2 regions of the Lysinibacillus zambalensis genome follow, and region 2 is predicted to be linked to the other one. Evidence: riboswitches for the same ligand, from Rfam matches in the RefSeq annotation. Region 2 holds a riboswitch; the other holds the start of a gene.

Region 1 (12,863 bases), on a different contig from region 2:
CCTGCTGAAAGAAAAAACAAGAAACCTGTTCGCAAACAATAAAACCATTAAATAAAGTTGATTAAAAATAAAGAACAATGCAAGTGTCGCTATCTGGCAAGCTATTTTAAGAAGGATATAATGCATCATTAATTACTAAATGATAATAGAGCTCTTTAATTCTTTATAAATAAAAGCAAAAATCATTATTGATTCTACCGTTACGTTAGAAACTATAATAAATCTATTAAAAGAAAAGGAGGAATATAGATGTATCCAATTGGTCAATTTTCGAGGAAGACAGGTGTCTCGATCCGAACTCTTCGCTATTATGATGAAATGAATTTGTTAAAGCCGTCTTACATTTCGGAAACGGGACGTAGATTTTATGAAAATGAGGATATAATTACACTACAAAAAATTACAGGATTAAAATCGTTAGGATTTTCGTTAAAAGATATTCAACAGCTAATGAGGCAATCACAATGGGACATAGCAGATTCTTTAGAGTACCAAAAGGAGAAATTGCTTCGTAAATTGGTGGGCATTAAAAAGAGTATTGAATTACTTGAATACACCATTTCGTTAGCCCAATCAAATCAGGTAATCGAACCAGAGATGTTTATTGCATTAATTCAAAATAATTTAAATATGGAATCTCAGCAGCGATGGTTAAAGGGTTATTTACCAAATGAAATTGTAGATGAGAGTTATGATGTATCAAATGGTCACAACGTTCATTATGATGCACACTTAATAAACATTTTAAATCAATTAAAAATAGCTTATAAGAACCAATTTACGGATATCGAAGTACATACTATTCTCGAAGAGCTTTTTTCTCAAGTACCACAATTATTTAATTGGTTACTAACCGAACCAAAACTTATGGATATACAGTTGGATAGAATGTTATTTTCGTCACCATTTCGTAAACAAGAAGAAGAATGGTTAATTGAAAAAATAGAGAACATGCTAAAGGAGTATAAAACAAAATGAACATAATATTATGGGGATTCATTGGGTTTACTCTTTTATATGAACCAATTATAGGTTATTGGTTATATCAAAGATTTAAAATACGTGTTCTGACTAATCCAACAAGCAGGATACACTATTATAAGGTTGTTATGCTAGGTTTGTGGTTACCTACACTTATTATTTTAATAGTAGTGGTAAATTCTGAACTTACATTAGAAGAACTACGTGTAATAATGCCTAGTATCAACACAAAAGCATTAGGAACAATTGTTACATATGTTGTTATAGGGGTAGCTCTATTATATAGTGTTTTACTTTTATATTACACGATTGGATATTTTATAAGTGATAAAGTTAAAAATAAGATGAAAATAATGAAGCAAAAACAAATGAAGCAAATAGCGTTTACTGAGTTACTACCTGTTACAAAGAAAGAAAAAGCAATTTGGAATCAAGTGGCATGGACAGCAGGGGTCACGGAAGAAATTATTTACCGTGGATTGCTTATATTTGCATTTAACACATTATTTCCAGAGTGGTCAATTTGGTTCGTTCTATTGTGTACCTCCATAATATTTGGTCTTGCACATACATATCAGAGTTTATCTGGTGTCATTCGGACAACCATTTTTGGCTTTGTATTCGGGATGCTTGCAGTCGCATTGAATTCCATTATACCTCTAATACTCCTTCATACTTTGATTGATTACGTGGGGAAATTAGGTGATGAGAATGAAAAGGATTAAAATAACATATTATTTTCTTTCTGATTATTCATTGCAACGCTTTTTGGTAGGTATTAAACTTTATTTACATGAAAATTATTCGAACTATGTTATTGATTTTTATTCTTCAATGTGAATACAACAAAAAGGAGGAACGATGAAATCGTTCCTCCTTTTATTAAACACAGCTCTAATAAGATCCGTCAATTAAATTAAATTAAATTAAATTAAATTTTTGAAGTTTAAGCGTTTGTTCAATACATACATAATCGGTGCACCAACCGCCAAGACAACAAATTCACCTGCAGCAACAGTTAACCATGTCCAGAAGAATGGTAATTCTAACGCTAAATTCAATTCAAATGCAATGATGAACATTGTACAAGTAAATAAAAATGTATTAATGATTAAACGTGCCCAAATATTTTTGACAAATTTACAAATAAGAATGAGTAACCCAAGAGTAATCATCGAATGGCCTACACCGAAAACTAAATCGTAGATGCCGAGTGGTGAAAAGAGGTTAGAGATGAATACACCAATAATGATCCCAACGGCAAAGCGTGGATTAAACGCAACTAAATGGTTAAACATTTCCGATATTCGGAACTGCACCTCTGTAAAGCCAAATGGCGCGACTAATAATGTAATAGCAATGTAGAGTGCGGCAATAATGCCACTCGTTGCTAAAAATTTTATTTTCATATTTATTTCTCCTTAGTTTTTTTACGTGGGATGGTTACGAACCACGTGAAGCAAATGCAATCATATCAATGTTCATGCTTATTTGTAAATAGCTACGTGTAAAAAATTATAGTATTAACGATAATAATTTGATCTGTGTCAAAGTTTTTTTATGACAATGCCTATGAAAAGGGGCTTGTACACCTACTAGAAAGTTATGCAGAAATAGCAGATGAGAAGTAACCTCGAAAGTTAGAAGTCGTGGATCTGGCCGGTCACTTGTTAAAACAATACTTTTAACAAGTGACCATTTCAGTAGTTTAAAACACTAAATAATTAAGTGAATTTTGGGGCAATGGTGAATGGAGGCTCTATTGATTGCAAATGGTCGTACAAAATAGTGGGGGATAAATAGATCCAATGACTATAAACAGCACTTTTAGACATTACTCCTCTAAAGTATTTTTAATTTCTTCTATTTCAAAAATTAAATCGTTCACTTGTTTCTTGAATTCATCTGTATATTCTAATTCCTCTTCCATTTCTTTTGTATACTCTAAGGCATTTAGGGTGAAATCCAGAGCAAATTCAAATAGACTGTCACATAGATTAGAAATGATTGTATCAATATTTCCTGTAGTTGCATTTTGATGTTCTTGCGAATAAGAAGGTTGATTTAAATCGATTTTATCATTATTCATGGTATTCCTCCTTTTTGGGAACGGCACTAATCTCATATGCATCATATGCATTAAATGTAAAAAGGGGGACTAAAATGAACACTTTCTGTAGATCTACTAGCAAGAAATAAATGAGTATGGCACGTCTAACCATAAAGGGAGTAATACTTCTAAAGCACTCGCAGGTTGTTTTTATTCACTAATTTAAGACGTTACTCAAACTTCTAATATATCCCTTTACTCAAAGTAGTTGGCTAGTTGAAAACTTGAAAAAGTAAGAGCGAATTAAAGCTGTTATGAAGTCCTGACATTTTCACTGTCAGGCTTTTTAGTTTTTACATATATTACTTAAAATTAGATGTCGGAAAAATAACTTCGCTAAATTGTAAAAAATTTTTTTGTTATGTTAGAAAAAGAAATCAAATTGTAAAAACAGCGTAGTTTAGCGGTTTAAAGCGGAAAATTGATTGAAAAGAAAAAATATTCGATTGGAATTAATAGTCAGAAGATTCATAATGTTGTTGACGAACCTTGCTAATAACGATAATATAGCGATACGTTCACACTTCGCTTGGATAAAGTGTGATAAATATAAGAGATCAAAATCGGGGGGATTATTTGTGAAAAGCAATTTAAAAAAGCTTTCGTTCCTGTTATTTGGGTTAGTTTTAATACTTGCTGCTTGTGGTGGTAGTGGTTCTAGTTCGTCGGATTCGAAAGGGAACGAAACGAAAAACGCAAGTGAGAGCGGTAATGCAGACGATAAAACATATAAGATCGGGATTACTCAAATTGTGGAGCATCCATCTTTAAATGCTGCAACTGAAGGTTTCAAAAAAGCGATTGAAGAATCTGGCTTAAAAGTAGATTACGATCCACAAATAGCGCAAGGGGATAACAGTCTTAACACGACGATTGCAAACAATCTAGTAAGTGCAAACGTAGATTTAATCTTTGCGAACTCTACGCCGTCTGCACAAGCGGCAGCAACAGCAACTAGCGATATTCCAATTATCTTTACTTCTGTAACAGATGCTGTTGGCGCACAGCTCATCGATTCTATAGAGAAGCCAGGGAAAAATGTAACAGGAACAATCGATTTACATCCTGATACTATTTCGAAAACAGTGGCGTTCTTAAAGGATTTGGGAGCGAAAAAAGTAGGGATGGTTTACAATGCTGGTGAGCAAAACTCAGTGGCACAAGTAAAAGAAGTAAAAAAAGTGATGGATGAGCAAGGCTTAACGGTGGTTGAGGCATCTGCGGCAACGTCTGCAGAAGTAAAACAAGCTGCTGAATCGTTAATCGGTAAAGCTGATGCATTCTATATTATTACTGATAATACAGTAGTGTCGGCACTTGAGTCTGTCATTGATGTAGCAAATGCTAATAAATTACCATTAGTTGTAGGAGAGCTTGACTCTGTGGCACGTGGTGGCTTAGGTGCATATGGTTTTGAATATTTTGACATCGGTTATGAAGCAGGGCAAATGGCTGTGAAGATTCTAAAAGGTGAAGGAACTCCTGCTGATATTCCAGCTCAATATCCACAAAAGCTAAAACTATTAATCAATAAAAAAGTAGCAGATGATTTAGGAATCGACATTAAAGATTCTTGGGGTGCGGAGCTTTTAGAAAAGTAATGACCTCATATCATCTTATGGAGCGAAGCGGGGGAGCACTAAAACTGCCTCCGCTTTATCTTCTTTTAGAGTGTTTTGGGGCGATGTTGAATTCATGTAATTCCTATTTAAAATTTGCCTAGTATCATAACGTAGGGTTGATTTCCGTTCCGACTGGGCGCTTTGTTGCTGCCGCTACGCTTTCGCACAGAGCAAAGCTTCCTGGGGGCGTCCGATGAGTCGCTTGGGGCAACAGGATGTTGGTCACGAAGGCGTTATCACAGGACGTGATGCTTTTAGCCTTCGTTCCCCTACCTGCTCGCTCCAGGGTCTCGGGCCAACAGATGTCTTTTGCGCGAAAGCGTGAGTGCAACGTAGCGGCAGCAGCAGGTTTTGATTGTGCGAAAGCGCAGCGACAGCAACAGGTTTTGGTTTTGATTGTGCGAAAGCGCAGCGACAGCAACAGGTTTTGGTTTTGTTTGTGCGAAAGCGCAGCGACAGCAACAGGTTTTGATTTTGTTTGTGCGAAAGCGCAGCGACAGCAACAGGTTTTGGTTTTGTTTGTGCGAAAGCGCAGCGACAGCAACAGGTTTTGGTTTTGTTTGTGCGAAAGCGCAGCGACAGCAACAGCAGGATGTTGGTCACGAAGGCGTTATCACATGATGTGATGCTCTTAGCCTTCGTTCCCCTATCGCTGATCCCCGAGGAGTCGCCCAGTCTCCACTCCAATCAACTTATATACATTGAATAGTATTAATTAAATCATCTCCAACTTTTGGTGATGAGCCATTATTGAACAAGTGGATTTAGTAAAGCTTTCTACAAGTGAGCACGGAACCTACTTCTGGCAATATGAATCCATCGTTTTAGAGAATGGATCTCAGATAAGAATTTTTAATGAAAATTAGTTTAAGAAATTATTAGGAGATGATTCAACTATGTTTATAGCAATTTTTGGCGCAACGGAGCAAGGAATCATCTATGCGATTATGGCACTTGGTGTGTATTTAACATTCCGCGTGTTAGATTTTCCGGATTTAACGGTTGATGGAAGCTTTGTAACAGGAGCGGCTACAGCGGCGACGATGATTCTGCTTGGCTACCACCCGATCTTAGCGACTTTAGTGGCAATTGTTGCTGGATTTATTGCTGGATGTATGACAGGAATTCTTCACACAAAGGGGAAAATTAATCCTCTATTATCGGGGATTTTAATGATGATTGCTTTGTATTCTATTAACCTACGTATTATGGGATCCACTGCAGAAAATACGATAGGTCGTCCGAATATTCCACTTTTAAATTCAGAAACTTTATTTTCAAAGTTTCAAGCATTTTGGAGTAATTTAGGAATCGATACGGCATTAAATAACGTGCTAAAAGGTTTTGGTGTTCAGCAACAACCTTCAACATGGAGCACAATAATCGTAGTATTAATCATCACGATTTTAATTAAGTTCATTGCAGACTGGTTCTTGAAAACAGAAATCGGCCTGGCTATTCGAGCAACTGGTGATAATAAGCGTATGATTCGTAGTTTCTCGGCAAACACAGATACTCTTATTATTCTTGGGCTTGGACTTTCTAATGCACTTGTCGCATTTTCGGGAGCTTTAATCGCTCAATATTCGAAGTTCTCAGATGTAAGTATGGGGATCGGGATGATTGTTATCGGTCTGGCATCTGTAATTATCGGCGAAGCAATCTTCGGTACAAAAACGATTATGCGCACAACATTCGCCGTCATTGCCGGAGCTATCATTTACCGCATTATTTTAGCATTAGCTTTACGAGTAGACTTCCTTGATTCAGGAGATATGAAATTAATAACAGCTATCATTGTTATTATAGCGTTGATTTTACCTCAATTTATCAATAAGAGTAAGGAGCGCAAACGTAGGGTGAAGCGCGCAGCGGAGAAAACACGAGTAAAGACGGTTGAGCAGGGAGGGAAGGGCCTTGCTTAAATTACACGGTATTAATAAGGTTTTTAATGAAGGTACGCCTGATGAAAAAATTGCACTTGCAGAAATTAATTTGCACTTAAAGCCAGGGGATTTCGTCACAATTATCGGTAGTAATGGTGCTGGTAAATCGACTATGATGAATATGATTTCTGGCGCACTAACACCAGACTTTGGCACGGTTGCAATTGATGGAAATGAGGTTACATCTTTACCAGAATATAAGCGCTCCCATTACATCGGTCGCGTATTCCAGGATCCAATGGCTGGTACAGCACCAACAATGACGATTGAGGAAAATTTAGCATTAGCTTACTCACGTAATAAGAGTAGAGGTATGCGCTTCGGTGTTGATAAAAAACGTCGAGAATATTTTAAGGAATCGTTGGAGATGTTGGGCTTAAATTTGGAAAATCGTCTGTCTGCAAAAGTTGGCCTACTGTCGGGAGGTGAGCGTCAGGCGCTGTCTCTTTTAATGGCGACCTTCACGAAGCCTTCGATTTTATTGCTAGATGAGCATACTGCGGCACTTGACCCATCTCGTGCCGAGTTAATCACACGTATTACGAAATATTTAGTCGAGAAAGACAATTTAACTACCTTAATGGTCACGCACAATATGCAACAAGCTTTAGACTTAGGAAATCGACTGATTATGATGGATAAAGGTCAAATTATTTTAGAGGTTGGCGAGGATCGCAAGCATGAATTAACTATCCCAGATTTAATGGCGGAGTTTGAACGTATCCGCGGTGAGAAAATGAACTCAGACCGTGCGTTACTAGGATAATAAACGATAAAACGCTCATACATAGGTGTGGGCGTTTTTTCGTTGGATATCGATATTTTTAAAAAGTTGGGTGATAAAGCAATAAAGTCGGTTGATAGAAAACTGAAAATTTAGTTAATTTAGAAGGAGTATATTATAATCTAGCTAAAGGAGGTGAAAATATGTTACTCAAAAAGCGCGAAGTTTCATCAAAGCAACGCGTGTTAGAAATGCTCGGGAGACGTTTACCGAAATCTCACGCTAAGTATAATTATTTTCAAAAAATGCTAGGAAGAACAAGGGCTGGTATTGTTGGCGAGCAAAGAGTAGATCGAGAATGGCGTGAAATCTATTTGGAGCATGCGTATTATTTATTGCATGATGTAGAGCTTAAGGTTGAGAGTGCTGCTGGATCGACACACCAAATGGATACATTATTTATGTCCCAACATTTTGTGCTAATCGTTGAAATCAAAAATATCGTTGGGCATGTAGAATATATGGAAGATAACCATCAATTTATTCGAATTACTTCTGATGGCAAAGTAGATGGCTTTAGAAATCCTATTGATCAAGTGAAGCGACATGCTAGATTTTTGCGTCGGCTATTTCAAATGAGTGGGCATAATATACCTATTGAATATATAGTCGTTTCTGCAAATCCGAATATGATTATGACGTCCTCTTTCTTGTCCCAGCCAATTATTCATGTAAGTGGCTTGGCTGAAAGGATCAATCAACTGTTCAAGCGGCATCAACAAGTCTGTCTAAGTGAAAAAGTTTTGAGAGACATATCAGCGCATATTTTAAAGATGCACACACCAACTCACTGGACCCTAGATATTATGGTGGATGAATTGAAGACGGGGGCACTATGCTCGCAGTGTCATTTTGACCATGTCCTACGTTACACCCATGGGAAATGGCGTTGTAGCAATTGCCAATCGATTGATAATCAATCAATGCTAATAGCATTACATGATTTTCGATTAATGCTGGGCAACAATATTACAAATGCTCAATTTCGTAATTTCTTTGATATTGACTCAGAGAAGGCAGTTTATTATTTATTGAAAAAGTTAAAATTTGAAGAGATAGGTAAAAATAAAAATAGGAAATATGTAATTCCTACCGATTTATTGAAGTGAAGGTAAGCGGCGCAAACTATCGGTGCGGTCAGATAGTGTCGCTTGTAAGGTAAATGTCGATATTTTTTTAAAGTTGGTCGATAAAACTCTGAAAAGTCTCGATAAACAAGAGAAAAGTTTCGATAAAACTCTGAAAAGTCTCGATAAATCTCAAAAGTGCCTCGATAAACCTAAAAAAGCCACACTCACATAGCAAGTGTGACTCTTTATTTTAGACGAGTAAGCCGAATAGTTGAATGTCGTTGTTTACTTCTTTGTATTTGAAGCCGAATTCATTCATGCGTACTAGTAAACCTTCGTAGTCTTCTCGATTGCCGAGTTCGATGCCGACTAAGGCAGGACCACTTTCTTTGTTGTTTTTCTTAGTATATTCGAAAGTTGTAATGTCGTCATTTGGTCCTACAACGCTTGTTAAGAATTGGCGAAGGGCGCCGGCACGTTGTGGGAAGCTTACGATGAAGTAGTATAGTAAGCCTTCGTGAATTAAAGATTTTTCTTTAATCTCCTGCATACGACCGATATCATTATTACCACCACTAATGATAATAACGACTGATTTGCCTTTAATTTCTTCTTTATAAGAATCGAGAGCTGCTACTGATAATGCTCCAGCAGGCTCTGCGATAATGGCGTGTTTGTTGTAAAGATCTAAGATGGTTGTACATACTTTCCCTTCTGGTACTAGTACGATGTCGTCTAAGTAGCGACGACAAACATCGTATGTGTGATTACCGACGCATTTTACCGCGGCCCCATCTACGAATTTGTCAATCCAATCAAGTGCCACTGCGCCGCCTTCTGCAAATGCAGCTTTCATACTGCCTGCCCCAGCAGGTTCTACACCGATAATTTTGCTATGAGGAGAAAGGTTTTTCACATAGGCAGAAACACCGGACATTAAGCCACCGCCACCAATACTACCAAATACGTAGTCAATTGGCTCCTCCATGTCATTCATAATTTCAACAGCGACAGTTCCTTGACCAGCAATGACATCAAAATCATCAAATGGGTGGATAAAGATTTTTTCGTGCTCTTCACAGTAAGCTAATGCACCTTCTGCAGAATCATCAAAAGTATCACCTGCTAAAATAATTTCTACATAATCACGACCAAACATACGAACTTGGTCGATTTTTTGTTTAGGTGTTGTTTGAGGCATAAAAATACTTGCTTGAATTTTCAATTGTGCACAGGCGTAGGCAACACCTTGAGCATGATTGCCCGCACTTGCGCAAACAACGCCAGTTTTACGAGCCTCTTCTTCAATTTTTTTAATCTTATAATAGGCACCACGAAGTTTAAATGAGCGTACATGCTGTAAATCTTCGCGTTTAAAATAAATATTAGCTCCGTATTTCTCGGATAAATAGTCATTTTTTTGTAGCGGCGTGTGCACCACTACGTCTTTTAAGAAATGATGTGCAATCAAGATATTTTCTACTTGCACGGTTCTAGTGTCAGCAGCTTCCATAGTATTCATCCTCCGTTATCCGTATAAAACATTTATCTATGATAGCACACTTTATATGCTTTTTGTCATTAATTTTTAGTAAATTCTAAATTTTCGGTGTCTATTTAATGCAAAATAGATTTATTCGAGAATTTTTTGGAGAAATAAAGGATGCACACATTTCCTCATAACGGAAATGGTCCAGCATATACTAGAATACCTTAGGACAAGTAGGAGGGTATGTAATTGGAAATCATTCAAGGAATTCTATCTACATACATTCAATTTTTCAATTGGGAAATGTGGAAAGAAATTTTGACTGACCCTGTATCTTGGGGGTTAATATCAACACTTATTATAATAGAAGGTTTGCTTTCGGCTGATAACGCACTTGTATTAGCTGTGCTAGTGAAGCATTTGCCAACCAAGCAACGAAAACGAGCATTAATGTACGGAATGTTGGGAGCCTATTTTTTCCGATTTTTATTTATTGGGGTAGGCGTTTACTTGGTAGAATTCTGGTTTATTAAAGTGCTAGGAGCTCTGTATTTAGGTTGGCTATGTGTCGCTCATTTCTTACAGATAGGAGAAGCTGATAGTGCTAAGGAAATGAAAAAAACAGGGTTGATGGTTCGCATTTTTGGAACGTTTTGGGCAACCGTTATTTCTGTAGAACTGATGGATATTGCCTTTTCAATTGATGCGATTTTTGCAGCCTTTGCGATATCCAATCAAATTTGGATATTACTCATCGGGGGAGTACTAGGTATTTTAATGATGCGAACGATTGCAGGCTTATTTTTAGTCATTATTGAAAAAATACCAGAATTAGAGGCAACAGCATTTATTATAATTGGTATTATTGCACTGAAAATGCTAGCTAGCGTCATCGGTATTCACATTCCGCATTATATGTTTTTCGTTGTGCTAATTATTATATTTGCTATAACCTTCATGATTCATTTCTTAAAAAAAATGAGGACTGCTTAACATAAAAGCGGATCTGTTCTCCATTTAAAAAGAGGACAGATCCGCTTTATTGTCAGTAACAAAACGAAAACTTTTATTTTACATAATGATCAGGATTCACTATATAGAACTTTTCAATATTAAGCCAGCTTTCGCTCATTGGTTCACCGTCATCGATGCGTTTTTCTGTTTCTTGCATCATCCAAGCAGTTTGGGATGAGTGTGCTTGTAAGGCACTAATTTTATCTGCCTTCATTTCGCTTATATTGACGACAACATGTGGCTCCCCATTTTTTTCAATCGTATCATTTGCAAAGGCACAGCCCAATACTTGTGGACGAGCGGCTTTTGGCATACGACGAACAGCTTCAACTACTGCACGTGCTGTTGCCTCATGGTCAGGATGCACTGCAAAACCAGGTAAGAATGTAAAGATAAGAGAAGGCATTAACTCTTCTATTAAACCTTCAACAAGCTTTACCATTTTTTCATCGTCTTCAAATTCAATCGTTTTATCACGGAAACCAAGCATACGTAAATCTTGTATGCCCATAGCATCTGCTGCTGCAATAAGCTCCTTACGTCGAATTTCTGGTAAGGATTCACGTGTTGCAAAAGGTGGATTTCCTAAATTACGCCCCATTTCGCCTAAAGTTAAACAGGCATATGTAACAGGTGTATTCATTTTCTTCGTATAGTAGGCAATTGTTCCAGCAATTGAAAAAGCCTCATCATCTGGGTGAGGGTAAACAATTAAAATATGACGTTGTGGTTGTAAATTCAAAAAGTCGTCCCCCTTAATAAGCAAACGGCGTTTCGCTAATTTCAAGTGCAATCGCCAGTTTACCTGAGTAATCTAGTCCAGCCATTAATAAACGGCCGAGATCATCTAGTTCAAAATGTGTGATGCCCTGTGCATAAACCCAGCCATGTGCCATTTTCAAGCCAACACGATGGGGTGAATCATCTACCACTTTAGCAAGTTCATAGTTGATTTTAGCATTACGAATAAAAGCACCTGCATTAAAAAATTTTTCATCAAAGTGTGCTGCATAAGAACCGTTCGTCGTCTCAAGATGGATATAAACGTCTTTGTTGGCGAAAGAATTCAATAATTCCTGTAACGTCTTTACTTGTACCTCTTGCATCTTAACACTCCTCTCGATTATTTCTATTTAAGTATAGTCAAAAAAGATGACAAAGGGAAATTGAAAGGCTTTTGTTGTCAAAATAACAATAAATGCTGTTGGTAAAATACAGAAATTTCTTTATCTTAAGATAATTATATTTACTATTTGTATAGGGTTAATTACTTGAAAAAGTTATTCTAATGTATCAATATAGGACACATGAAACGGGTTTATATAAATTGTGTCGTTATAATTTGTATGCGGTTTCATAAATAAAATATGGGGAGATTGATACTATGATTTATGCAAATCCTAATACTCCGGGCGCAGTAGTAAATTTCAAAGAAAAATATGATAACTTTATCGGTGGCGAATGGGTTCCTCCAGTAAAAGGGCAATACTTTGAAAATAAAACACCTGTAACAGGTCAAGTTTTCACAAAAGCAGCTCGTTCAACAGTTGAAGATATTGAGCTTGCTCTTGATGCAGCACATGCAGCAAAAGATGCATGGGGGAAAACAAGCGCAACTGAGCGTGCATCTATTTTAAATAAAATCGCAGATCGTATTGAAGAAAACTTAGAAAAGATCGCTGTTGCAGAAACATGGGATAATGGTAAAGCAGTTCGCGAAACTTTAAACGCAGATATTCCTTTAGCAATTGATCACTTCCGCTATTTTGCAGGTGTCATCCGTGCACAAGAAGGGCGTACAACACAAATAGATAACGACACTGTTGCATACCACTTCCAAGAGCCGC
Region 2 (12,863 bases):
GTCCATTTTATTTAGATTGATTAATTGTCCCTTTCATATATTCAGGTAGAATTAATGTCCCTTGCTTAAATTCTTTTAGTGAAAACATCATTGGTTCACAATTGCCACCAACTCCAATTATAATGCTCAAATCTTTTGGGCAATAGACAACTGTATGTAATGTTCCAAAGAACTCTTTATAGTGCTTACAAAAAATCGGAGAACTTTCATCATTGAAGTGCTGATAACTAGACATAGGTGATAAAATTTCAGATAATAAGGAACTCACATAATCCTTACGTTTTATTGATCCTTGTACGCTAATACCGTTTTTCTCCCTCAATATATCTGACTCAAAGTGATTGGTACAAATAAGAGGACTTGTTATATTGATAATCTGTTGTTGTGGAGAAGCTTCTACTATTACACTTGTTCCACTTTGATCTGTTATGGAGTAATTGTAGCAATATCCATGAGGTATATTAGTGATGAAGTTTAGCGCTTCTTCAATATTTGCACATTGTTCTAATAGCATTCTAACAATAGTCGTTGCAATAAATCCCTCTTCTTTGTATTCGTTATTCACAAAATGTAACCCTACAATGAGCCCCTTTTCATTCATTCCATCAAGTCTTCCAATTATTTGTTGACTAAAGCCTACGCTAGCATAGCCATCTGTAGGATTAGTCCATACAAGCCTTGCATCGTACATTTCCGGACTAAAATCATAATTGCGTACATAATAACCATCATTTACTAATGTAGTACACCCCATTTGTGGAAATGCTACATCATAGCCACTAAAAAGTTTAATAGTATTATCTATTTCCATGTCTAATCCTTCTGCCAAGCCGATTAGTTCTTGAAAAAGATTCGGTGAAACATTCTTTATTATTTCCTTCGCCTTTTGTACATTTGAGTTAAAATTCAATTTCTCTAGCCGTTCCAATTGTTCTAAGGCTGTTAATGACTTTAATTCTCTACCTTGTTCCAAGCCAAATTGATAATAATTCCCTCTCAGTTCAACTATTCTTACAATTAACTCTTCATCATTTTTATACACTTTCCATTTCCCCCCTTTTTCCAAATTGTGTGACAGGCAATATTAAGTCGAGATTTGTAAAGTCATTCCCTCGATACCATTCTAGTATCGAACCTGTAGGAACCCAGTTATTTTCATTTGCATAGTTTATTAATTTACAATAACCGTCTCGAATTTTTGTGATTGAATCATTATAAGACATAGCTATGTATATACAAGCTGGCATTTGTTCTATCAAATCCGTTTCAATTAGCTTGTTTGGTTGTATGTCCAAAGGTATGCCGAAGCCAAATTGGACTTTAATCACGTCTTTTCCAGATATATATTTTAAATAACAATTTTTTATTGGGATATTTAATTTCTCAAGCTCTTTAGCTTTCTTACTAACAATTTCTCTGAACTCACCAATTTCTGATTCAGCAAAAAACCAAATAATTTTTTCTGCGCTTTTCTCTAATAGATATATATTTTTGCTAGTATTTTCACTTTCTAAGTAGCGTAAGCTAACATTTAAAATATCTAGCCTTCCCTTTATTATCTGAATCCAACTATCCACCATCTTTTGTCTCGATATTACATCGCTTTCCTTTAAATACACTTGAATATTTTTTATTGGTATATCTGCCAAACGTAAACTTGAGATTAATTTAGCTACTTCAACTTGATCTTCAGTATAAACCCGATATCCACTAGTGTCTCTATTAACTGAACGAAGTAAATTTTGTGCCTCATAATATCTTAATGCGCTTTTGGAAATACCAGTTCTTTCGGCAAAATCCTGTATTGTCATCAACTTACTCAAACTATTACACCACCTTAATTCAATGATACATCTTAAAGTTACTTTAAGGTCAAGAGAAAATTCAACATAAAAATCTACTATAAGTTTCCATTAAACGTCCTGTTCTTTACTTTTACTTACATCCATCTGCTTCATTTACTAAATATGACCTAGTGAATGGGCATGCTTTCTTCAGATTCTGTATCGCCACGAGCATCCTTGCACTTGGCTAGTCACTACTTCTGTCTTCGTGGGTTAGATATATTTTCTATAGATTACATCTATACTGACAGCACAAAAAAGTATAGGCCAAATTAGCCTATACTTTCACACCGCGACAAGTTAATCATAATCCTCTTCAAGAAATTGTCTTATAGCCATTTTTGTAATAGTACTATACCCCTCTTTTATTCGCCCAAACAAGGGCATGCAACTGTGGCAGTACTTTGACATCTGTTAATTCCTCATCCTTCATCACTTTATCTATCAGTGCATGATATTTATCTAATAAATGTAGTATTAATCGTGAATTGTCAGTCGTCGTGAGATCATCATTACCGACTTGAAGATAAAAAGGAATCGTTGGATATCGTTGGTGAATTTGTTTAGCATACTCGTAATCCTCTTGATTAAAAACGACTATTTTAAGAGATACATGATGATTACTGTTTCGATTTTCAAGTTTTTCGAAGATTTCAGAGAGCATCGAATAGTTTGTCGTCATACCAGAGCTAGGTGGCTTTGGGGAAATTGTCAACTCATCAATCTCATACATCCATTTTTGCCACCTACTACCTTGTGTTTCCACCCCGACCTTTATGTCATTTTCTTTTAAAATGGCAATGAGCTTCTCCAAATTTTGGATGAGTGCAGGGTTGCCGCCTGAAATCGTAACAAATGAAAAACCGCTGCCTCCGAGACGTTTCAGCTCAGACCAAATCTCCTCAGCTGTCATTTGAACAATAAGGTGCTTTCCACTGCCATCCCACGTAAACGATGAATCACACCAAGAACAGGAATAATCACAGCCGGCCGTTCTCACAAACATTGTCTTTTGGCCAACTACCATTCCTTCACCTTGAATCGTTGGTCCAAAAATCTCGATAACAGGTATCTTACTCAACTTCCATCCACTCCCGTCTCGCTTCTGCATAGCTAGTCGGAGTTTCATATAACCGGATAAACTCAACACGCGCACCGTTATATCTTTGTTCATCAAGCAAGGCCGCAGCCAACTTTTCGTAAATCCAAACAACAATATTTTCTGCCGTCGTATTCATTGGTGGAAGCGTTTCATTTAAATAACGATGATCCAAATGAATCTCTATCTTTTCTTTCCATATTCCTTTAATATCACCAAAATCAATCATCAAACCCCGTTCATCAGTGTAACCACTCAGTCCTAATATTACGCGATACGTATGACCGTGCAGGTTTTTACATTTCCCCTCATAGTTATGTAAATGATGAGCAGCATCGAAGGTAAATTCTTTACTTACGAGAACGCGCTTTGCATGATAGTTCAATTGATTTCTTTGAATATCTACATCTAGTTTTTGGAGCTTATCGACGATTCTAAAATCTGACATGCCTTATGACTCCTTCCTGTAACTCAAATACTCATCAAGCCCTTTTTTTCGCAGTTTACATGCTGGGCATTCACCACAGCCATCTGCTAGTACACCGTTATAGCAAGTTAACGTTCTTTCCCGAACAAATTCAAGTGCTCCAAACTGATCAGCAAGTTCCCATGTTTGTGCCTTATTCAGCCACATCAACGGTGTATCAATTACAAAGGAATCATCCATCGATAAATTTAACGTAACATTCAAGGATTTAATAAACACATCTCGGCAATCCGGATATCCGCTAAAATCCGTTTCACAAACGCCAGTTACAATATGCTTAGCTCCTACTTGGCTCGCTAAAACGCCCGCAAATGAAAGGAAGAGAAGATTTCGACCAGGTACAAAAGTCGATGGAAGCTCTCCATTTTCTCCGTCTTCTACCTTTATGTCTTGTCGTGTCAATGCATTCGGAGCAAGCTGATTCAGGAGTGACATATCAAGAATGTGATGCTTGACACCGAGCTCTTCTGTTATCATCTTTGCACATTCAATTTCAAGACGATGCCTTTGGCCATAATCAAAAGTTACTGCTTCAACCTCTTTAAAACGTTCTTTTGCCCAGAACAAACAAGTTGTACTGTCCTGACCTCCACTAAATACAACAATTGCTTTTTCCTGCTTCATCTGTAAAAACTCCCTTGTTTCAAGAAAACAGCACTATAAGAAAAAGTACTGCTTCTTTTAGTTTTTTTAGAGGGTAGCTAAATACCTCTTTCTTAATTGAACGATTCAATACCGTAGTTATCGATAATCAATTTTTTCCGAATTAAAATATTGTGTACTTTGGTTACTCAATAATGGTAAATCCTACAGTCCTTCTGTATGGCTTCGGCCAGACATAAAAAAACCTCCTTGTAAAATGTTTCCCAACACTTTTCAAGAGAGGCATAACCAATCGTTCTAATAAAACGTAAGTAAAAACATAAAAAAAGCCACGTCCGATATGGACATGGCATAATTATCATGTTTCCATAGTTTTTTATAGAGGGTATCAGCTATGAACCTCTCCCGTTCTAGTCCGGGCATTCTTTTCTTAAATATAATACAAAAAATAGTAGAAAACGTCAAATGGATTTTTAAAGGCTGTTTCTAAAAGATTGTTGCTATAAAAACATAAGAACAGATTAATTTTACAAAATATGCAGAGAATGAACGCTTTCTTTTGGTTTTGATTATGAATTCTCTTAAAATCTTGGAGATTCGTCATGTTATGGATTACCTTATTTATTATTATTTCCAAATTGCTCATTAGTTTGCTGTAGCGTACGAACTATGATCGATAAGCTATATTACAGGTTCACCAATGATTTTGACTATTTGTAAGAATTGTGGAGAAGTAGCTTCAATGAAAGTTAAGAAACTAGATAAGTTCAAATAGAATCTTTTAGTTATACTTTGGGTCACTTCAAGTAGAGTAACCCTTTATTAATTTCTTACCTCAGGATGACCTCGCCCTTATGAACATTTTCTTTCAGACCCAACAAAAAAAACCGAACTATCCAATGAAACTTTCATGAAGTTTTTTGGAATCGTTCGGTTTTTATATTCATCTTGTTTTGTTAATCAAGATTTTATTCGGCTCTATAAAGGAACGATTTAGTTCTGTCCCAGCCTCTTATTCATCACGATCAAGTGACTCTTTCACAAATGTAGGAAGTGCGAATGCACCAACGTGTAAATCTGTATTGTAATATTTCGTTTTTAGGCCAAATTTATCCCAAGCATCTACTTGAATATCTTTAATTGGATGTAATGCTTTTGAAGCAAATCCGAATAGCCAATGTCCAGATGGGTATGTTGGCATATGGAATTGATATACGCTCGCGATTGGGAAAATACCTTTAATTTTTTTATGTGCTTTGCGCATGTTTTCTGCATACTCGGCAAAGTATGGAGATTCATGTTGGTTAATTAAAATTCCTTTTTCATTTAATACACGGTAACATTCTTTATAGAAAGCTGTTGTAAATAAACCTTCACCGACTGAAATTGGATCAGTAGAATCTACTAATATTAAATCGAATGACTGATCAGCTGCGTTTTGAACATAAGCTAAGCCATCATCGAAAATCATTTCCATACGTGGATCTTCTTCAACACCAGCAGCTGTAATTGGAAGATATTTTTGGCTCAAACGGAATACTAACTCATCGATTTCTACCATTACTACTTTTTCTACTGATTCGTAACGTAGTACTTCACGAGCAGTACCACCATCACCACCACCGATAATTAATACCTTTTTTATGTCTGGGTTAGTAGCGAATGCTGGGTGCGTAATCATATCGTGATAAACGAACTCATCTTTTTCATTAACCATCATCAAACCGTCTAACGTGAAGAAAGTACCAAACTCTTCACTTTTATAAAAATCGATTTTTTGGAACGGAGATTGTTCACTATGAATTTCTTCGTTGTATCCGATTGAAAATTTACAGTTATCGCTCCATTGTTCTGTATACCATTTCATTAAATCACGTCCTCTAATACTTCTTGTTTCACTAGAATTGTATCAATTTCTTGTTCTGCAAATTGGCGAATTTTATCTGCCATTCCACGTGGTACTTCAAATGATTCTGTCTTTTTCGCTTGCAGTTTTTGTTCTAAATATTCTGCTGCCTTCCAAGGACTTACTGAGTCACCACATGTGTAAACATCTACAGAAGCAAATCCGTATTCTGGCCAAGTATGAATCGTTAAATGTGATTCAGCAATAATTACTGCACCCGAAACACCATATGGGTTGAAATGATGGAAGCAAGATTCTACAATTGTTGCCCCAGAATAGTCAGCAGCTTCATTCATAAACTGCTCGATTAATGCGTTTTGCTCAATAATTTCACTTGGGCAACCATAAAATTCAATTAATACGTGTCTACCTAATGTTGATAATTCAATGCTCATTTATTTGTCTCCCTTACGACTGTAATATAATTTTCTTCTTTCGTTTCGAACAGAACATTCCCAAAATTAAGAAAATAGAAGTTGTATAATTCTACTACTTCCTCTGAAATAACTTCACCAGGGATAATTAGTGGTATTCCCGGTGGATAAATCATTAATGAGTCTGCACTAATCCGACCTACCGCATCATAAATTAAAATTGTTTCTGTTTCTGCATTACACGCCTGTTGCGGTGTCATTGCTAATTTATTAATTTGATTCGCTGTCACATAAGCTGACTGAATCGCATCTTTTTTTGTGTGATTAAGTTCAATATCTTTTAACGCATGTACTAATTTACCGATTGTTTCACTCGTATCAACATGACTTATGACTGCCATTATGACATATCCTTCAGCAAGTTCTAATTGAATGCCATACTGTTGTTTCAATATTGTGTAAACTTCGAAACCAGTCAAACCGAGATCGTTCACACGAATAACAAGTTTCGTCCAATCATAGGATTGATTGAAATTTTGTTGTACATAATCAGCTTTAAGCACTTCATAGCGTGAATTATTTTCAATTTCTTCAATTGCTACATCAACAACTGACTTTAATTGGCTATAACGTTGTTGTCCATACATTACTAATTCTCTTCGCGCTACATCTAAAGAACTCATTAATAAATAATTTGCACTCGTCGTTTGAAGCATATTTAATACTTTTTGCAAATGCTTCGAATCGATTCGTTTTTCTTGTAGTAATAGAAGCGAACTTTGTGTTAATGAACCCCCAGTTTTATGCATACTGACTGTTACTGCATCTGCACCAGCACTAATCGCATCGTTAGCATCAGGTAAAAATGTTAAATGCGCTCCGTGTGCACTATCAACAATAACTGTTACATTCTGTTCATGTGCGAGCTTACAAATTTCTTGCAGTTGATTCATTGAACCAAAATATGTTGGATACGTTACTAGTAAAGCTTTCGCTTGTGGATTTTCTGCAAGTGCCGCTTTTACATTTTCAACTGAAATTCCGTGTGCAATGCCAAAATGTTGATCAACTTCAGGTTGAATAAATACTGGTTTTGCTCCGCTTAATATAATGCCGTTCATAACTGATTTATGGCAGTTACGAGGTACGATCAATGTATCGCCCTGTTTACATGTCGCTAAAATCATCGCCAAAATTCCTACAGTAGTTCCATTTACTAAAAAGTAAGCGTAGTCTACATTAAATGCTTGTGCAGCTAATTGTTGAGCTTCTTTAATAACCGATTCCGGGTGACTTAATAAATCAAGCTCCTTCATCGAGTTTACGTCCATTCTTAATGTCATTTCTCCAAGCGTCCATTTTAATGGGTTTTCATGTAGCCCCATTTTATGTCCAGGTACATCAAACGGCGTAACATCTTGTTTAGTATAATTGACTAAAGCTTCAAATAATGGCATGCGGTCTTGAGTGGCTAAAAATTCCTCAGTAGCCACTCGATTTTGCACGCATTGCATTATTGTCCCATAGCAACTGTTAAAAGTTGCTCTAATTCTGAAACTTTGTCTGTTTTTTCCCAAGTTACGTTTACATCACTACGTCCAAAGTGACCATAAGCTGCAACTTGTTGATATTGAGGTTTACGTAGATTTAGCATGTTAATAATGCCATCTGGCGTTAAGTCGAATAATTGACGAATCGCTTTTAAAATTTCTACTTTCGCTACTTTTTCTGTACCAAATGTTTCTAAAGCGATACTAATTGGTTCACTTACACCAATTGCATATGATAATTGGATTTCACATTTATCTGCCAAGCCTGCTGCAACAATATTTTTTGCAACGTATCGTGCTGCGTAAGCCGCTGAACGGTCAACTTTTGTACAGTCTTTACCAGAGAATGCGCCACCACCATGACGAGCTGCCCCGCCATAAGTATCAACAATAATCTTACGTCCTGTTAAACCTGCATCTCCGTGTGGTCCGCCTACTACGAAACGACCAGTAGGATTAATTAAAATGCGGAAGTCTTCATTCATACCAAATTGCTTCGCAACAGCTTTAATTACATTTTCTGTAACGTAATCAATGAATTCTACTCGGTCAAAATCATCATCATGTTGAATTGACATTAAAACAGTATCAATTTTAGGTTGCATACTATCCGTATAATCAATTGTTACTTGTGATTTCATATCTGGTCGAGCCCATTTGAATTGACCATTTTTACGTAACTCAGTTGCACGTTTTACAAGCATATGTGCCATTTCAATTGCTAATGGCATATAGTTTTCAGTTTCATTAGTCGCAAAACCGAACATAATACCTTGGTCACCTGCACCAACTTCTTTTGTATCGCTTGAAGAATCAACACCCATTGCGATATCAGGAGATTGCGTGTGTACTAAAACTTGTACATTACAGTTATGACCATCAATACCGAACTTATCATCTGTGTAACCAATGCCGATTAGGGTATTACGGGCAATTTTTTCGATATCTAGTTCTGCTTTTGTAGTGATCTCTCCACCAACAATTACTGTGTTTGTAGTTGTGAATACTTCACATGCCACACGTGATAGCGGATCTTGCGATAATGCCGCGTCTAATACTGCATCTGAGATTTGGTCTGCAATTTTATCTGGATGTCCTTCCGATACAGACTCCGATGTGAATAATACTTTTTCTGACAATTTTAACTACCCCTAACAAATTATAGATTTTTAGGGCATAAAAAAAAGCTCACCCAATTTTAAGGAAAGCTTCGAATACTATCAGCTGCTGTTCCTCTTATTGTTCACAAAAGTTAATTTTGTGCTCAGGTTCGGCCCACTGGATTCAGTTCATTTTGAACTAAATTGTTTGGCCACCGTATCTTCGACCCCTCGTCTCAACGGTTATTAATAAGAGCTATATTATTATGCTGAGACTCATATTAAGTCATAAACAATTGAGTGTCAATTTATTTTTTAATATTTTTTTATAATGAATCGCTATGAAAATTAATTCATTTACCCTTTTGAACCAAAAAATACTTAGTGTAACATTTCACAAGATGTTAATTTTTATTCCAATAAGTGAATAAAAATACACGTAAAGGTTTTTTATATTAATAATAGAACGAACTCCTATTAAATTTGTAAATAGATGTGTCAAATTAACATATTGTAAGCAAAAAAATTTTTAAATTAGCAAAGAAAATTCAGGTATTTTTAGCGTCTTTTATTTATAGAAATCCGTTAAATTTCCATAATTCAGACTATTATTTTCGGTCAATTCTAAGAAGAACATGACGATTCTTTGTTTCAAATTTGGTATGTTGATTAGCTAATTTTAACCACATTTATCAAAACTGCTAGGTTGATTTTGTCTACGGATATCTCACATATCTTTCCTTATCTTTAAAACCACTATGGACATCAAAGTTATGAAATGAGAAATTCATTTGTCTTAGCGAAGGTTTATTTAATGCCTTTTCCCTCTTTCTACCAATTTTCTGATTCAAATAATTTAAATATATATTGCATTCTACTAAGAATTTTACGGCTTGTTTGATATGTCCAATTATAAAATTTCTACGTATAGTTGACAGAAAATTCGGACTTAGTATATAATTTTTGGTATTACCAATTTATTTAAGTTGTATTACCACATAGTAAAGGGGACAAGGTTTTGAAAGAAAAGGAACGCTCCTCAGATAAAATTGAGAATGAATTAATTAGATCAATAGTGGCTGGTGTTTATTCTGTAGGAAGTACTTTACCGCCAGAAAGAGAGCTTGCAAAAGAATTTGGTGTAGGTCGGCCAACTATTCGGGAGGTACTTCAACGTTTAGGAAGGGGTGGATGGATAACAGGGAGAAAAAGAATGCCTGCGGTTGTTAATGATTATTGGCGCAATGGGAATTTAACGACACTTGTTAATATTATTGAGAATCATCATACCTTAACAGATGAATTTATCATGTATTTATTAGAATTAAGAAGTTCTTTGGCTCCGACTTATATTCGTGATGCTGTCACGTTTAATCAACCTAAAGTGGTTGCTCTCCTTGCCAATCTAGAGCAACTCGAAGATAGTGCAGAAAGCTATGCTGCATTTGATTGGAATTTGCAAAAAAGGTGTGCTGGCCTTGCAGTCAATCCAATCTTCTTACTCATTTTAAATAGCTTCGATTCTATTTATCTGGATATGGCAAAAAGATATTTTTCTATAAAAGAACATCGTCTGTTGTCCTTCGACTTTTACCACGGCTTATTAAAAGCTGCATTAAAAGGAGATGTAATGGAAGCGGAAAGGTTATCTACGACAACAATGGCGAAAAGCTTAGAAATCTGGAAAGATAGAAAAAAATAAAGAATACTGGAGGCGTGATAAATGAAGTTGAAATATTTTAAAGAATATTTTTTCTATCCTGATATATTAATCATGACCTGTCTATTCCTTATTAGTTTTGTATTTATGATTCTACATTTAACCTCTATCGGAATTTTGGGTGCTTTTATTTTGGGAATGATTATGTATTCCTTAGCTGAGTATGTAACACACAGGTTTCTTTTTCATCTGAAACCGCCAAAGAATGCATTTTTGTTAAAAATGCTTAAACGCTTACATTATGACCACCATACAAATCCGAATGAATTGCATTTATTATTTTTACCCTTATGGTATAGTGTGCCAAACATTGCAATTGCAGCAGCCATTTTTAATTTTTTTTCATCTAGCTTAGTAATGACAAACGCATTTATTGCAGGTATCATGCTCTTTTTATTATTTTATGAGTGGAAGCATTATATCGCCCATCGTCCCCTTCAGCCAATATCTCCATGGGGTCGTTGGATGAAAAAGGTTCATTTATGGCATCATTTCAAAAATGAAAATTACTGGTATGGCGTTACGAACCCAGCTTATGATTTTCTCATGGGTACCTTTAAAAACCAAAAGGATGTTGATCAAAGTAAAACTGTTAAAAATCTAGAGAAACGAGGCGACTAGGAAATAGAATGATAAAAAATGCCTTGTAGGTTAAATATTAGGTCCTATTCTGTCAACATAATTATAGACTTTAAATAAACATTAAAAAGTCACAACCCATTTAGAGGTTTTGTAATCCCAAAAAGGAATAAATTTTTCTTAAACTCTTTCTATGTAGAAATTTGCTTAGCTTATATTCTCGTTAAAATGTGAGCGCTACGTCATTATAGAGTTCTATGAAGTTACATCCATTCTTATTGAAAACCATGGATAGAATAAGGGCTGTCACAAAATTCACTTTTATGACAGTCCTTTGTATATTTCTCATACACAATAAATATAAGTATTTGTTATTTAGAAACAACTTCTATGACTGTTGATTCAATTTTTTCCCCAGCTTACATTTGATGTTTTTAGGGGCTCTTTTTTTATAATATTCCAATGTTTACATATTGAATGAAAAGCTGGAGTGAAGCTGATGATCGTTCAAATTTATAATTCTGTTTACATAAAACAGCACCATCCACACGTAATGGAATGGTGCTTTCTCTGTTTATCAAAAAAACTTTATTTACTTATGATACTTTTCTCCATAATGAGTCCAAATGGGATTTTAATTTTTGATTCGGACCAAATTTGGTCCAACAACTACAAACCCCCGAATACAAGTAGTAGTAGTTAGCCAAGAGTTGCGATTAGTTAAAAATATTTAGTCAAACCGGATAGCCCTTTTGGGATGTTAGGAAAAATAACTGTTCTTGATGACTTCTGTGAAAAAAACGCACTTATTTATGATGTTCACCGTAACGTAACTAAATGAGGTTTTCGATCAAATGTACTCATACATTATTCTGGCCCTACGCATGTCAGCTATTCGCTATTAGTCGTTGCTTTACAATCATCTAGAAAGAGAGAGAGAACAGAACAGCATTTATATTTCCTAGAAGATATTATATTTTAATTCTTTTTAACTTTTCCAATGAATTGTAATTGTTACGTTTCCTCTTGATCACCATTCTCACCTTTATTTATTGCACGACCTTCTCCACCAACCGCATGCTGCTGCTTCGTATTAGAACTTCCTATGGCTGAATTAGTTCCTCCCGTACTATCTAAACCACTGCCGCTTGCTACCTGAGTAGCTGAGGACTGTTTTTGCTCCTTATTTATCTGATTATTGATGATGATAACAATTTCTTCGTCACCATCACAGTCTTTATGCTGTTCGTGAGGTTCAGTCTGCTTCCCCTTCATACCGCTGTTTCTAGCTACCCCTTGTGCTCCCACACTTTGCTGTTGATCGGTATTCGAGGAATCTATTGCAGCATTACTACCAGCTGCACTATTTCTTCCTGCCCCACTTGCAATTTGCGTGGTATTAGGTGCACTAGTGAACTGATTATTTATAACAATTACAACCTTTAACTTATCCGATACAGGAGCATCAGTCCTAATTTCTTCACCATCTTTTTTTACAATAATCCTTACTTTTTCATTTTTACTTTCCACTCCGTTTTGTAATTCCTTGGAATTAGACCCATCATTACTATCTTTATGATTTCGTTGATTTGACATTATAC

What was found. Region 2 has a riboswitch for preQ1 ahead of queC (7-cyano-7-deazaguanine synthase QueC). Riboswitches for the same ligand answer to the same signal wherever they lie in the genome.
Region 1: linked by a shared signal. The riboswitch ahead of ABNX05_RS16475 (QueT transporter family protein) and the one ahead of queC (7-cyano-7-deazaguanine synthase QueC) in region 2 are both predicted to bind preQ1.

The regions. Positions count from the first base shown of each region.
Region 1 covers NZ_JBEGDG010000012.1:131,294-144,156, reverse strand. The annotation lists gene ABNX05_RS16485 (MerR family transcriptional regulator) at 250-978, shown strand; gene ABNX05_RS16480 (CPBP family intramembrane glutamic endopeptidase) at 975-1,706, shown strand; gene ABNX05_RS16475 (QueT transporter family protein) at 1,908-2,390, opposite strand; PreQ1 riboswitch class I at 2,397-2,441, opposite strand; gene ABNX05_RS16470 (hypothetical protein) at 2,816-3,070, opposite strand; gene ABNX05_RS16465 (ABC transporter substrate-binding protein) at 3,670-4,692, shown strand; gene ABNX05_RS16460 (ABC transporter permease) at 5,610-6,638, shown strand; gene ABNX05_RS16455 (ABC transporter ATP-binding protein) at 6,631-7,425, shown strand; gene ABNX05_RS16450 (nuclease-related domain-containing protein) at 7,587-8,552, shown strand; gene ilvA (threonine ammonia-lyase IlvA) at 8,764-10,026, opposite strand; gene ABNX05_RS16440 (TerC family protein) at 10,252-10,995, shown strand; gene bshB2 (bacillithiol biosynthesis deacetylase BshB2) at 11,069-11,758, opposite strand; gene ABNX05_RS16430 (YojF family protein) at 11,772-12,122, opposite strand; gene exaC (acetaldehyde dehydrogenase ExaC) at 12,401-12,863, shown strand, end outside.
Region 2 covers NZ_JBEGDG010000001.1:105,574-118,436, reverse strand. The annotation lists gene ABNX05_RS00585 (C45 family autoproteolytic acyltransferase/hydrolase) at 8-1,042, opposite strand; gene ABNX05_RS00580 (MerR family transcriptional regulator) at 1,035-1,823, opposite strand; gene queE (7-carboxy-7-deazaguanine synthase QueE) at 2,197-2,925, opposite strand; gene queD (6-carboxytetrahydropterin synthase QueD) at 2,918-3,391, opposite strand; gene queC (7-cyano-7-deazaguanine synthase QueC) at 3,395-4,054, opposite strand; PreQ1 riboswitch class I at 4,396-4,442, opposite strand; gene speE (polyamine aminopropyltransferase) at 5,046-5,900, opposite strand; gene speD (adenosylmethionine decarboxylase) at 5,900-6,334, opposite strand; gene ABNX05_RS00550 (aminotransferase class I/II-fold pyridoxal phosphate-dependent enzyme) at 6,331-7,827, opposite strand; gene metK (methionine adenosyltransferase) at 7,827-9,002, opposite strand; partial or broken gene ABNX05_RS00540 (radical SAM protein) at 9,689-9,802, opposite strand; gene ABNX05_RS00535 (GntR family transcriptional regulator) at 9,982-10,665, shown strand; gene ABNX05_RS00530 (sterol desaturase family protein) at 10,687-11,304, shown strand; gene ABNX05_RS00525 (hypothetical protein) at 12,277-12,792, opposite strand.